Regions from separate parts of the Pelotomaculum schinkii genome, predicted to be linked through region 3. Evidence: riboswitches for the same ligand, from Rfam matches in the RefSeq annotation. Region 3 holds a riboswitch; each other region holds the start of a gene.

Region 1 (3,279 bases), 680 kb from region 3:
AAGGTCTGTACGGAAGGTAGAAACATCATTTATAATTACCCCGCCGGCTTCCAGTCCTTCAGCGCAACGGCATGCAATCTCAAGGGAATTAGTAAACACACCCGCTTGCAGTCCATAACGGGAATCATTGGCTAAAGCGATGGCTTCATCAATTGTATCATAGGCAATAATGCAGAAAACGGGGGCAAAAATCTCATTACAAACGCACTTCATTTCAGGAAGAACATTGGTTAATATGGTAGGTTCCAGGAACGGTCCGCGGCGGCGGCCGCCAATCAATATCTCGGCGCCTCCGGCAACGGCTTCATGAATCCATTCCTCAGCCCTTGCTGATTCATTTTCACTGATCATGGAACCTAAATCGTTGGCTGGCTCCAAAGGATCGCCGACTTTTAAGGTCCCGGTCAGGGAGACAGCCCGCCTGCAAAACGCATCATAAACCGGGCGGTGAACATATACCCGCTGCACGGATATACATACCTGCCCCGCGTTGGCAAAGGCAAAACGGACACAGGCCTCAGCCGCTGCGTTTATATCCGCGTCACTATGCACTATCGTGGGTGAGTTGGCGCCAAGTTCCAGGGAAATAGGCCTTAAGCCAACTGAAGTCTTAAGCTTTATCCCCACCTCAGAACTTCCTGTAAAACTATAGTAAGCAATACGCTTGTCTCTGGCCAGGGCGTCGCCGACCAAAGCGCCAGGCCCCATAACCATATTTAAGCAGCCTGCAGGCAAGCCGGCCTCCGCCATGATCTCGCACAATTTGGCCCCGATGATGGGAGTTGCACTGGCCGGCTTATAAACGACAGTATTTCCAGCTGCGATGGCCGGGCCAATTTTATGACAGGTAAGGTTGAGTGGAAAATTAAAGGGTGTAATGGCGCAGACCACCCCCCGGGGGACGCGTATGGTCCATGCCCGGCGGTTTTCATTGCCGGGAGAACCGGCGATAGGAACGATTTCTCCTTTGATCCGTTTGCTTTCTTCTGCGGAAATCAATAGCGTCTGGGAAGCGCGGGCAACTTCTCCCATTGCCTCTTTAATGTTTTTCCCAACCTCCTGAGAAATTATGGAGGCCAGTTCGCTTTGCCGGTCCATTAATAGTTCGCTTGCTTTTTTGAGTATCTCAAAGCGACTGTAAGGAGATAACTTCTTCGTCCTGGACGCTTCCAGCGCAGCGGCAACAGCAGCATCAACTTCCGCCGGTCCGGCTAAAAAAAACTCAGCTATAGCTTTACCGGTTGCCTTGTTTATTACTTTTTCCTTCTGCCTGGTAGTCATCCAGTTTCCATTGATAAATAAACAGACTTCTTGAACCACTATCCCAATCCTCCAACAAGTTTGAAATTTTTCTTGCAAAAACAAAAACCGCACGCACGTGCGGTAAAAAAGCATAGCAAAAAAAACATGCTCCTTTCCACACGGGAGGCTTGCCCGTTTCCAAGCAAACCCTATCGGTCCGGGACCATAGCGCTTCATACCTTAGGTCTCCGGACTCGGAGTAACAAAAAGTAAATTCTATGCATATTGAATAAAACCTTTATTCTGTCAAAACATTTATGCTGTAAACTTTTACCTTCTACCGCCCTTGTTTTGGTTCTGACCGACTGTAGTAAACTTAGGCCCGCCATTTGAGACGGTTTTTTCGCGGGATATCGCCTCGCTCTCCGGAGCGGGGCTTTTTGTGCTTTATGGTTATTATTCCAGGTTCTGTGGCCGGAGCTTTTTTCTTGGAATTATTAATGAATTACAATCGTATGTCATAGTATATTTTAAGACAAGGGTAGTCAGGAATTCATTTCAAAAAAAGGAGGGAGCATATACCGGTGGTAATTGGGAAGGAAAAAGAATACAACTGCCGCATAGAAATCGAAGATAGTATTGTTGTGATAATTTGCGGAGAAATTGAGACCGATCAATTGAAAAAATGCCTTAAAACAGTTGAAGAAACAGAGGCAATAAAAATATTAGCAAGTGAGGAAAAACAATAAACTTTGCCCCCTCTATGGAGGGGTTTTCCATCTGGCTGAGCGGGATAACCAATATCCCCCGGCGGATATTTCCACCATGAAACAATGTGTTTTGTTAGGGATCCGGATGAACCAATCCGGTTTTTTTTATTTTTATAGAAATATGGTATGGACAATCCAAAGAGACGTATAGAAACCAGTCAACTCATGAGGAGTGTATGGTCCCCGGAATAATGTCGAGATTTATCGAAATGTGTCTGAATATTTTAAGTTATATTGCTAGGTGATATCAGCTTTTTGTCGAAACAATAAGTAAGACGTCTTGTGAGTGAGGCAGACCCATGGACACAAAATTTGTTTGGTTTCTGCTGCAGGGCATCCCCGAAATGACTGGCACATTTGCCTTAGTGTTAGCTATTTTAAGGGTCCCGATCAGGTGGCTGCTTGTTATACCCACAGCAACTATCATTTGTATAGCCATATATCTAATTAGGACAGCCGGCGCGTCTTTTGGGGTGCACACGGCGTTCTTAATCCTTTCCATGGTTGTTCTATTGTGCAAAGCAACCAGATCAAAATTATCAAGTGTATTTATTGCTTCTTTTGTCACTGAAGCAATAGTAGCGACAGTTGAATCATTAAACAACATCATATTTTCACACTTTTTAGATTTAAATATAAGCACCCTGCCGGACACGAATTGGGTTCTGTGGAAAATGATTGGCTTCCCGCAGAATGTAGTTATAATTCTGCTCGCGATCTTGTACGCGAAGTTTAAAAGACCCAGGGAGGGTATGTGGAGAGTATGAGTTACATGGCCGTCAGCAGGCGCTTGGCAAGCTACTTGCGCGCGAAAACCGGCGCTTCCCAGGAAAAAGAAATGGTCCTGGCCTATGCCACCGACATCATCATCATCAACTCGCTAAACCTCTCCGCTATATTGCTGATCGGCTTTTTGCTGGGGATTTTACCGGCCACTATTGCCATCCTGGCCACTTTATTTTTATTCCGGCACACCGCCGGCGGCGCGCACTCCGACTCTCCCTGGCGGTGCGCTTTCATTACAATATTGTCGACTACCTTAATGTCTTTGGGCGCTATGTTTTTTCCCAAATACAGTCAAATTGGTCTTGATATCATCGCTTTACTTGCATTATTAATAGGTTTTACCGCGATCATTAAATTAGCTCCGGTTGACAACCCCGCCGCGCCGATTGTTTCACCGGTCAGACGGAAAAAACTTAAAATATACTCCCTGTTGGTTTTTTTGCTGGCTGCAGCAATCACGATCATATTGCGCGACAGTGTC
Region 2 (3,279 bases), on a different contig from region 3:
AATTTGACGCCGAACGTTTGCCCGTCACTATCTGGTGTTCAGGATAAGTCAGTACGATCGATACCGGCCTGCCCAGCGCCAGAGCACAAACCGCTGCATATGCCGGCGTTACAGGTGAAACGGAATATCCGAATGATCCACCTGTTTCATTTTGTATAATCCTGATATTTTCGGCCGGTACACCGATGCCGGCAGCGATCATGTTTATATTTCCATAAAGGAACTGGCTCTTGTACTGTATTGTCAGCATGCCGTCATCACCTATATATGCCTGCGCACAGTCAGGCTCCAGCGCCAGGTGAGGTTCTCTCTGCGTATAGAAGCTGCCTTCGACGACATTTTCGGCTTTCTCTACTATTTCCTTTGTATCTGCGCCCTTTTTGAGCGGCCACTTGAGGTAGATGTTGTTCGCACCCTCATGAATCTGCACAGAATCGGGCATTATCGCTTCAAGCTGATTCAGATACTGCGGCAGTTGTTCGTAATCCACTTTGACTGCCTTTGCTGCAGCGCGTGCGTGATCGCGTGTGTCTGCAGCAACTACTGCAACAACATCACCGATCTTAAATATTTTTTCATCGCAGATTATAGGGCGTTCAAGGCCGGTGCATTCAGCCCGCGGATGTCCTATCGGAAATGCTATGCGGTTGGTGCCTTTTACGTCCTTAGCCGTGACCACGCCCGCTACTCCTGTCATCTTGAGAGCTTCAGAATAGTCCACGCTCTTGATCTTGGCATGTGCCACATCAGGGATGACCAATGCAAGATGCAGCGTATCTTCAGGCATTTGCAGAGACATGTCATCACCATAGTTGGCAAGACCGGTTACCCTGGCTATACCGCTTTCGCGTCTTGGGAAACGCGTACCGTATATTTTTCCGTCGGCCGGAACCTTATAAGTTATATCATCCATCGTTGCTTCACCGCGCATTACCTTTGCAGCTGCCATCGTTGCATCTACCAGAGGCTTGTAACCTGTGCAGCGGCAGATGTTCCTGTTCTTCGTGAACCATGCACGTACTTCTTGCCTTGTTGGGTTGGGGTTCTTGTCCAATAGCGCTTTTGCAGAAACGATGAATCCCGGTGTGCAGAAACCGCACTGTATTCCGCCATATGTTATCCACGCTTGCTGGAGCGGATCAAGATTGTTAGGTGTACCTATACCCTCAATTGTAGTGATTTTAGAGCGATCAGCGATGGTCTTCATTTGCTTGACGCATGATCTGGCAAGTTCGCCATTGAGTATAACTGAACATGTTCCACACTGGCCGGCATCGCAGCCCACCTTGACGCCAGTCAGTCCCTGCCGTCTGAGTACTCTTGCAAGAGACTCCTCAGTGTCGCAAACGACCATTCTGTCAGCACCATTGATTTTGAGCCACAGCTTCTGTAAACCCATTGATTAACCACCTTTCGTTTTTTAAAAAATAAAAACGGACTAAAACAAGGCCTTAGTCCGTTAATACGCAAAGAAACACAGTTTGCATTAGTAAACAATTGTATCTATGTAGATACACTGTTAACCCAGCCCTTTCCAAACACGGGAGGCAAAAAAGTTTCCCTTTTCACCCAATGGTTAACTCGGCATTAACTCTCGTTGACAGCCTTGTAAACTCGGACTTATGATATTAAGTTATACGTTTTATATGTCTATAGACGAACCTCTTTAGTTGTTTGGGATTTTAGATCTATTTCAAGTACTTTACCCCAATATCCAAAAGCCGTTGACATCCATAACACTCCTTTATTAGTCAAAAATCCACAACCTTGAAACTGGCTTCCTGAGTGCAACCTCTACTTCGTCTACGAGCCCGACTTTTATACCGTTACTTTAACAGTTCACTGCAAAAATCAATAAAATACAGTATGTTCCATGTTTAATTTGAAGGTTGTCATTTTTGTCCCCCCTTTGTCAGAGCATTTTTATGATTTTAAATAGAGCAAATATCATGCCATTTTATTTTGGGCTGATTTGTTGTTCTGTTTCCGGGTTGCCGGAAAAGGAAACAAGATATGGTTTGATATCTCATGCATTTTGTTAGATTACGAAAAACAAGAAAAATTCCAGACTAATGGAAGCACGGAGAAAAGTTTACGTAAAGGAAATTTTTTCATAAGAACTACTAGCGCTGGAGCAATAATAAGGGCAAAAAAACCCACGCCTAAATCAGATTAAAAATTTTGGCGCAGGTTTATGATAATAGGGCAGCTTATTTAGATTAGTTGTCTTTTAATGCTATTGCCAAAAATAAGCTTTATTTGATTATATCTTATGGAAAATCAGAGATGGGAACGGATATGCACACATTAACCGCCCCAATATTTCAGACTCCCCAATGATATACCCGGCTTGGTTTGGTCAAAGATTGTTTTATAACTTCAATGGCCTTAAGAGTGTCTCCGCCGGCTTCTTCAAGATTTTTCCCCAGTTCTTCTGCCAAGAGTAAGGTCAATTCTTCCAAATAGTTGTCCAGGATAGCCTTAAATTTAAATATTAACTCTTTCCCTGAGGGTGTAGTTAACCATACAGGGAAGACAGTCTTTGCAACCTTGTTCGCCTCATTGACCTCGCCAGCGGTAACAGGCACGGTGGGCATGATTTTACTCCTTAATCTTCGGATTATTGATTATGTTTTATTCCCATGGGGGCAATAAGGAAGATTCTATTATCCATGGTTCGTAATGAGGGCGAAATTAATGGTTTAAAGGCCATTTGCTGTAGCACATCACGCTCAAGATCAATCCCCGGCGCTATTTCAGTAAGCATGACACCTTCCGCTGTCAACTCAAAGGTTGCCCTTTCGGTTACATAAAGCACCTTTTGACCAGTCTGGCGGGCGTAGGAACCGCTAAAAGTAATCTGTTCAACTTTTGGCACCAGTTTCATTACTTTACCTTCGTTAATAATATTTAGCTTACCCCCGTCAAAACCAACTTTTAACTTCCCAGCTTTAAACGTACCGCAAAATACCACTTTTTTGGCATTCTGAGTGATGTTGATAAAGCCGCCGCAACCTGTAATACGTGGCCCAAATTTACTGACATTGATATTACCCTCGCTGTCCATCTCCGCCATGCCCAGGAAGGCAATATCTACACCGCCTCCATCGTAAAAATCAAATTGATAAGGTTGGTCTAAAATGCAATAGGGGTTGGTGGTTGCGCCAAAATTAGAACCCCCGGCAGGGACCCCGCCTACAGGTCCAGCCTCTACGGTTAGGGTCATAAAATCAGCTATTCCTTCTTCAGCGGCTACAGAAGCAATTACTTCAGGGATAC
Region 3 (3,279 bases):
ACCTGGAGATGAGATAATTGTAAGCAGCGCCCGGGCGGAAATAAAAATGAAGGCCAATGTTTTACCGATTGTTAAACCCTTAATTGTAAACGGCAGTCCCATTGAAATTGTTTCCTTGCCATGGAGCTGGGGCTACATGGGATTATCCAAGGGAAGCATTGGGAACGATTTAACACCTTTTATCGGTGATGCTAACGTCGTTGTTCCGGAATACAAATCTTTTTTAGTTAACATTAGAAAAGCATAACTATTAGCTTAAGACTAACGAGCGGACCTAAATAACCTTAGTAATTAATCATGTTTTATGGTATCCTTAAAGCAACAGCCTGACTTTTGCAGGAAAGACAAAGAAAAAAACAGCGTAACCACTTGAAACATAGCGGTTGGCGCTGTTTTTGTTTTGTCATAACTTCATTGTGGAAATCAGCCTTTTTTCACATCACCTAAAATATTTTTAATAATAAATGCTTCATGGCCTCCGGTGTAAGAGGGGGTACCGACGTTTTAGGAGCTTTTTTCACAGGAAGGGAGATGACTTTCTGGAAATGGAGTATACCTTCAGGTTCCCCGTATTGGGCATAGCGGAAAAAGGAGCCATTGAGCCGCCGATTAGTTGCCGTAATGGGTGATATTACATAGAGATAATCATAATTAGAGGGAAAATATTAGGGTTAGGAAATAGCATAAGTCGGTAATACTGAACACTTCCCGTCAACAGCTGAAAATGCCCGAAAGGCCCTCCACAGAACTCGAAATCGAGTAGACCGTGATGAGCGGTCTCGTGGGTTCGAATCCCACCCTCTCCGCCATATTGCGTAGCAGCAGGGGGGGAACCAGGAGCTATTTTTCGTGTTCCCGGAGATGAGCTGCTTATTGAATCCACAGGCCAGCTCATCTCCCTGCAGGATATTAATCTAAGCGAAGTATTATTATGAGCAACTAAAATGAATACACTTCCCCCCATTATAATTTTTGGCGTCCAGCCTGAGGTTATCGGTTACCAAACTGAGCTGTCACCAACCCTTCAAAATACACTCCACCGTTTGATCCAACTTATCAAAAAGGAAATATTAAAAATTTTTACATAAAAAATATTTTATATTATTGTAATTTAGAAGGAATTTTAAATATTTAGTGGAAAATTATCATTATATTTCTCCGAGCCAGGTTATAACCTAAGCAATTGGTATGGTTTACCGGCCGTTAGGGTTCACCGGGAAACTGTTGAGCCTCCCATTGTGGAAAGGAGATCTCTTAAGCAAAGATAAAACTTTGTCCTTTTCACATTGGACAAAGTTTTACCTTTCCTTTTAAAGATATTGATATGATATAGCTTTGTTATAAGTAATGTTTTTTGAAAAATATCATTATGTTCTCCGAGCCAGGTACAACCTAAGCAATTGGTATGGTTTGCTGGCCGTTAGGGTCCATCGGGAAACTGTTGGGCCTCCCATTGTGGAAAGGAGATCTCGTAAGCAAAGGTAGAACTTTGTTCTTTTCACATTGGACAAAGTTTTACCTTTCCTTTTAGAGGCATTTAATGATTCTTAATCATTTAAAATATCGATACTGGAGTTCCAGCCATAAGGAGTCCTCTTTCGTGAAACGATGCGTTAAATTTGGCAGCTCAGATGCGGCCAAATATGAGACTGGTTTCCAAGTAACCGGTTAAAGGGGGTGCATAGAGACACATAACTTACCGGGACTTTATTAATTCATTTACAGGGAGGGATAAGGACTTGAGTTTAACCAGGCGTGAATTTATTAAGCTATGTATGAGCTCTGCGGTGGGGGCAAGCCTGCTCACAATTGTCGGACCTGATCTTGAGAAAACACTGGCTCTGGCAGCCGAAGGCAAACCGCCGGTGATCTGGCTGCAGGGGGCCAGCTGTACCGGATGTTCCGTATCTTTGTTAAACAGCGTTGACCCCGCAATTGAAAAAGTACTTCTCGATATTATCAGCTTAAAATATCACCCGAATATTTCTGCCGGGTCCGGCCACCTCATCGCTGAGATCCTGGACGAAGCCGCCACCAAATACAAGGATCAGTTTATACTGGTTGTTGAAGGCGCCATCCCCCTTAACAACGACGGTGTTTATTGTACCATCGCTGAAAAGGACGGGCGGGAAATAACCATGCTGCACGCGGTAAATGTACTGGGCAAAGCGGCCAAGGCCGTGATTGCCGCCGGCCAGTGCGCATCATACGGAGGTATTCCCGGCGCAGCCCCCAATCCCACCGGAGTCGTGGGAGTAAATAAGATCGTTGACGAAAAAAAGGTGATCAATATCTCCCTGTGCCCGATGCAGCCGGACCATTTCCTGGGCACCGTGGTATATATATTGACATACGGCGAGATCCCGGAACTGGACCGGTATGGACGGCCCAAGATGTTTTTCCCGAAACCAATACATGAAAGCTGCTTAAGGCGTGAACATTTTGACGCAGGCAGGTTCGCGCGTTTCATCGGAGATGAGGGCTGCCTGGCCCTGTTGGGCTGCAAGGGCTTTGTGGCTATGTCCGACTGCCCCACCCGCGGCTGGAACAACAACGTCAACTGGTGTGTTAAGGCCGGCGCCCCTTGCTATGCCTGCTCGGAACCGACATTCCCCGATATGTCCTCACCAATTTACGGCGTTTATCCCTTAACGAACAAAACAGCGGCTGCTGCAGCCTATTTGAATCCCCAGAAAACAGAGTTTTTGGAAAAGAACAGAGCTAGCAGAAAACTTGCTGAGTGAGGTGAAATGAAGCAGTGGTACAACGTATTATTATTGATCCGGTAACCCGGATAGAAGGGCACCTGAAAATTGAAGCAGAGATTGAAAACGGCCGGGTCATTGACGCCAAGTCGAGCGGCACTCTATTCCGCGGTCTGGAAATAATCGCCAGAGGGCGGGATCCCCGCGACGCCTGCCACCTGGTCCAGCGGATCTGCGGCGTCTGCCCCATCGCGCACGGCACCGCCTCCATCTTGTGCCTGGACGACGCCTTTAACGTCACCCCGCCTGCCAACGGCAGGATTTTGCGCAACTTGATTCAAGGCTCAAACTACCTGATGTCACACATCCTGCACTTTTACCATCTGACCGCCCTTGATTACGTTAAGGGTCCGGATACCGCCCCTTTCATCCCCCGGTATGAGGGTGACTACCGGCTGCCCAAGGAAATCAACGACAAAGCCGTGGAGCACTATATCCAGGCTTTGGACATCCGCAAAAAGGCGCATGAAATGGGCGCCGTATTCGGGGCCAAAATGCCGCACGTTACCGCCTA

What was found. Region 3 has a riboswitch for molybdenum cofactor ahead of Psch_RS11130 (hydrogenase small subunit). Riboswitches for the same ligand answer to the same signal wherever they lie in the genome.
Region 1: linked by a shared signal. The riboswitch ahead of Psch_RS14405 (aldehyde dehydrogenase family protein) and the one ahead of Psch_RS11130 (hydrogenase small subunit) in region 3 are both predicted to bind molybdenum cofactor.
Region 2: linked by a shared signal. The riboswitch ahead of Psch_RS18720 (molybdopterin-dependent oxidoreductase) and the one ahead of Psch_RS11130 (hydrogenase small subunit) in region 3 are both predicted to bind molybdenum cofactor.

The regions. Positions count from the first base shown of each region.
Region 1 covers NZ_QFGA01000002.1:713,760-717,038, reverse strand. The annotation lists gene Psch_RS14405 (aldehyde dehydrogenase family protein) at 1-1,320, opposite strand, end outside; molybdenum cofactor riboswitch at 1,395-1,514, opposite strand; gene Psch_RS14400 (hypothetical protein) at 1,827-1,991, shown strand; gene Psch_RS14395 (hypothetical protein) at 2,312-2,779, shown strand; gene Psch_RS14390 (accessory gene regulator ArgB-like protein) at 2,776-3,279, shown strand, end outside.
Region 2 covers NZ_QFGA01000003.1:509,612-512,890, forward strand. The annotation lists gene Psch_RS18720 (molybdopterin-dependent oxidoreductase) at 1-1,399, opposite strand, end outside; molybdenum cofactor riboswitch at 1,512-1,632, opposite strand; gene Psch_RS18725 (aldehyde dehydrogenase family protein) at 2,325-2,597, opposite strand; gene Psch_RS18730 (acyl CoA:acetate/3-ketoacid CoA transferase) at 2,621-3,279, opposite strand, start outside.
Region 3 covers NZ_QFGA01000002.1:29,810-33,088, forward strand. The annotation lists gene fdnG (formate dehydrogenase-N subunit alpha) at 1-247, shown strand, start outside; molybdenum cofactor riboswitch at 1,145-1,265, shown strand; molybdenum cofactor riboswitch at 1,363-1,482, shown strand; gene Psch_RS11130 (hydrogenase small subunit) at 1,740-2,744, shown strand; gene Psch_RS11135 (nickel-dependent hydrogenase large subunit) at 2,759-3,279, shown strand, end outside.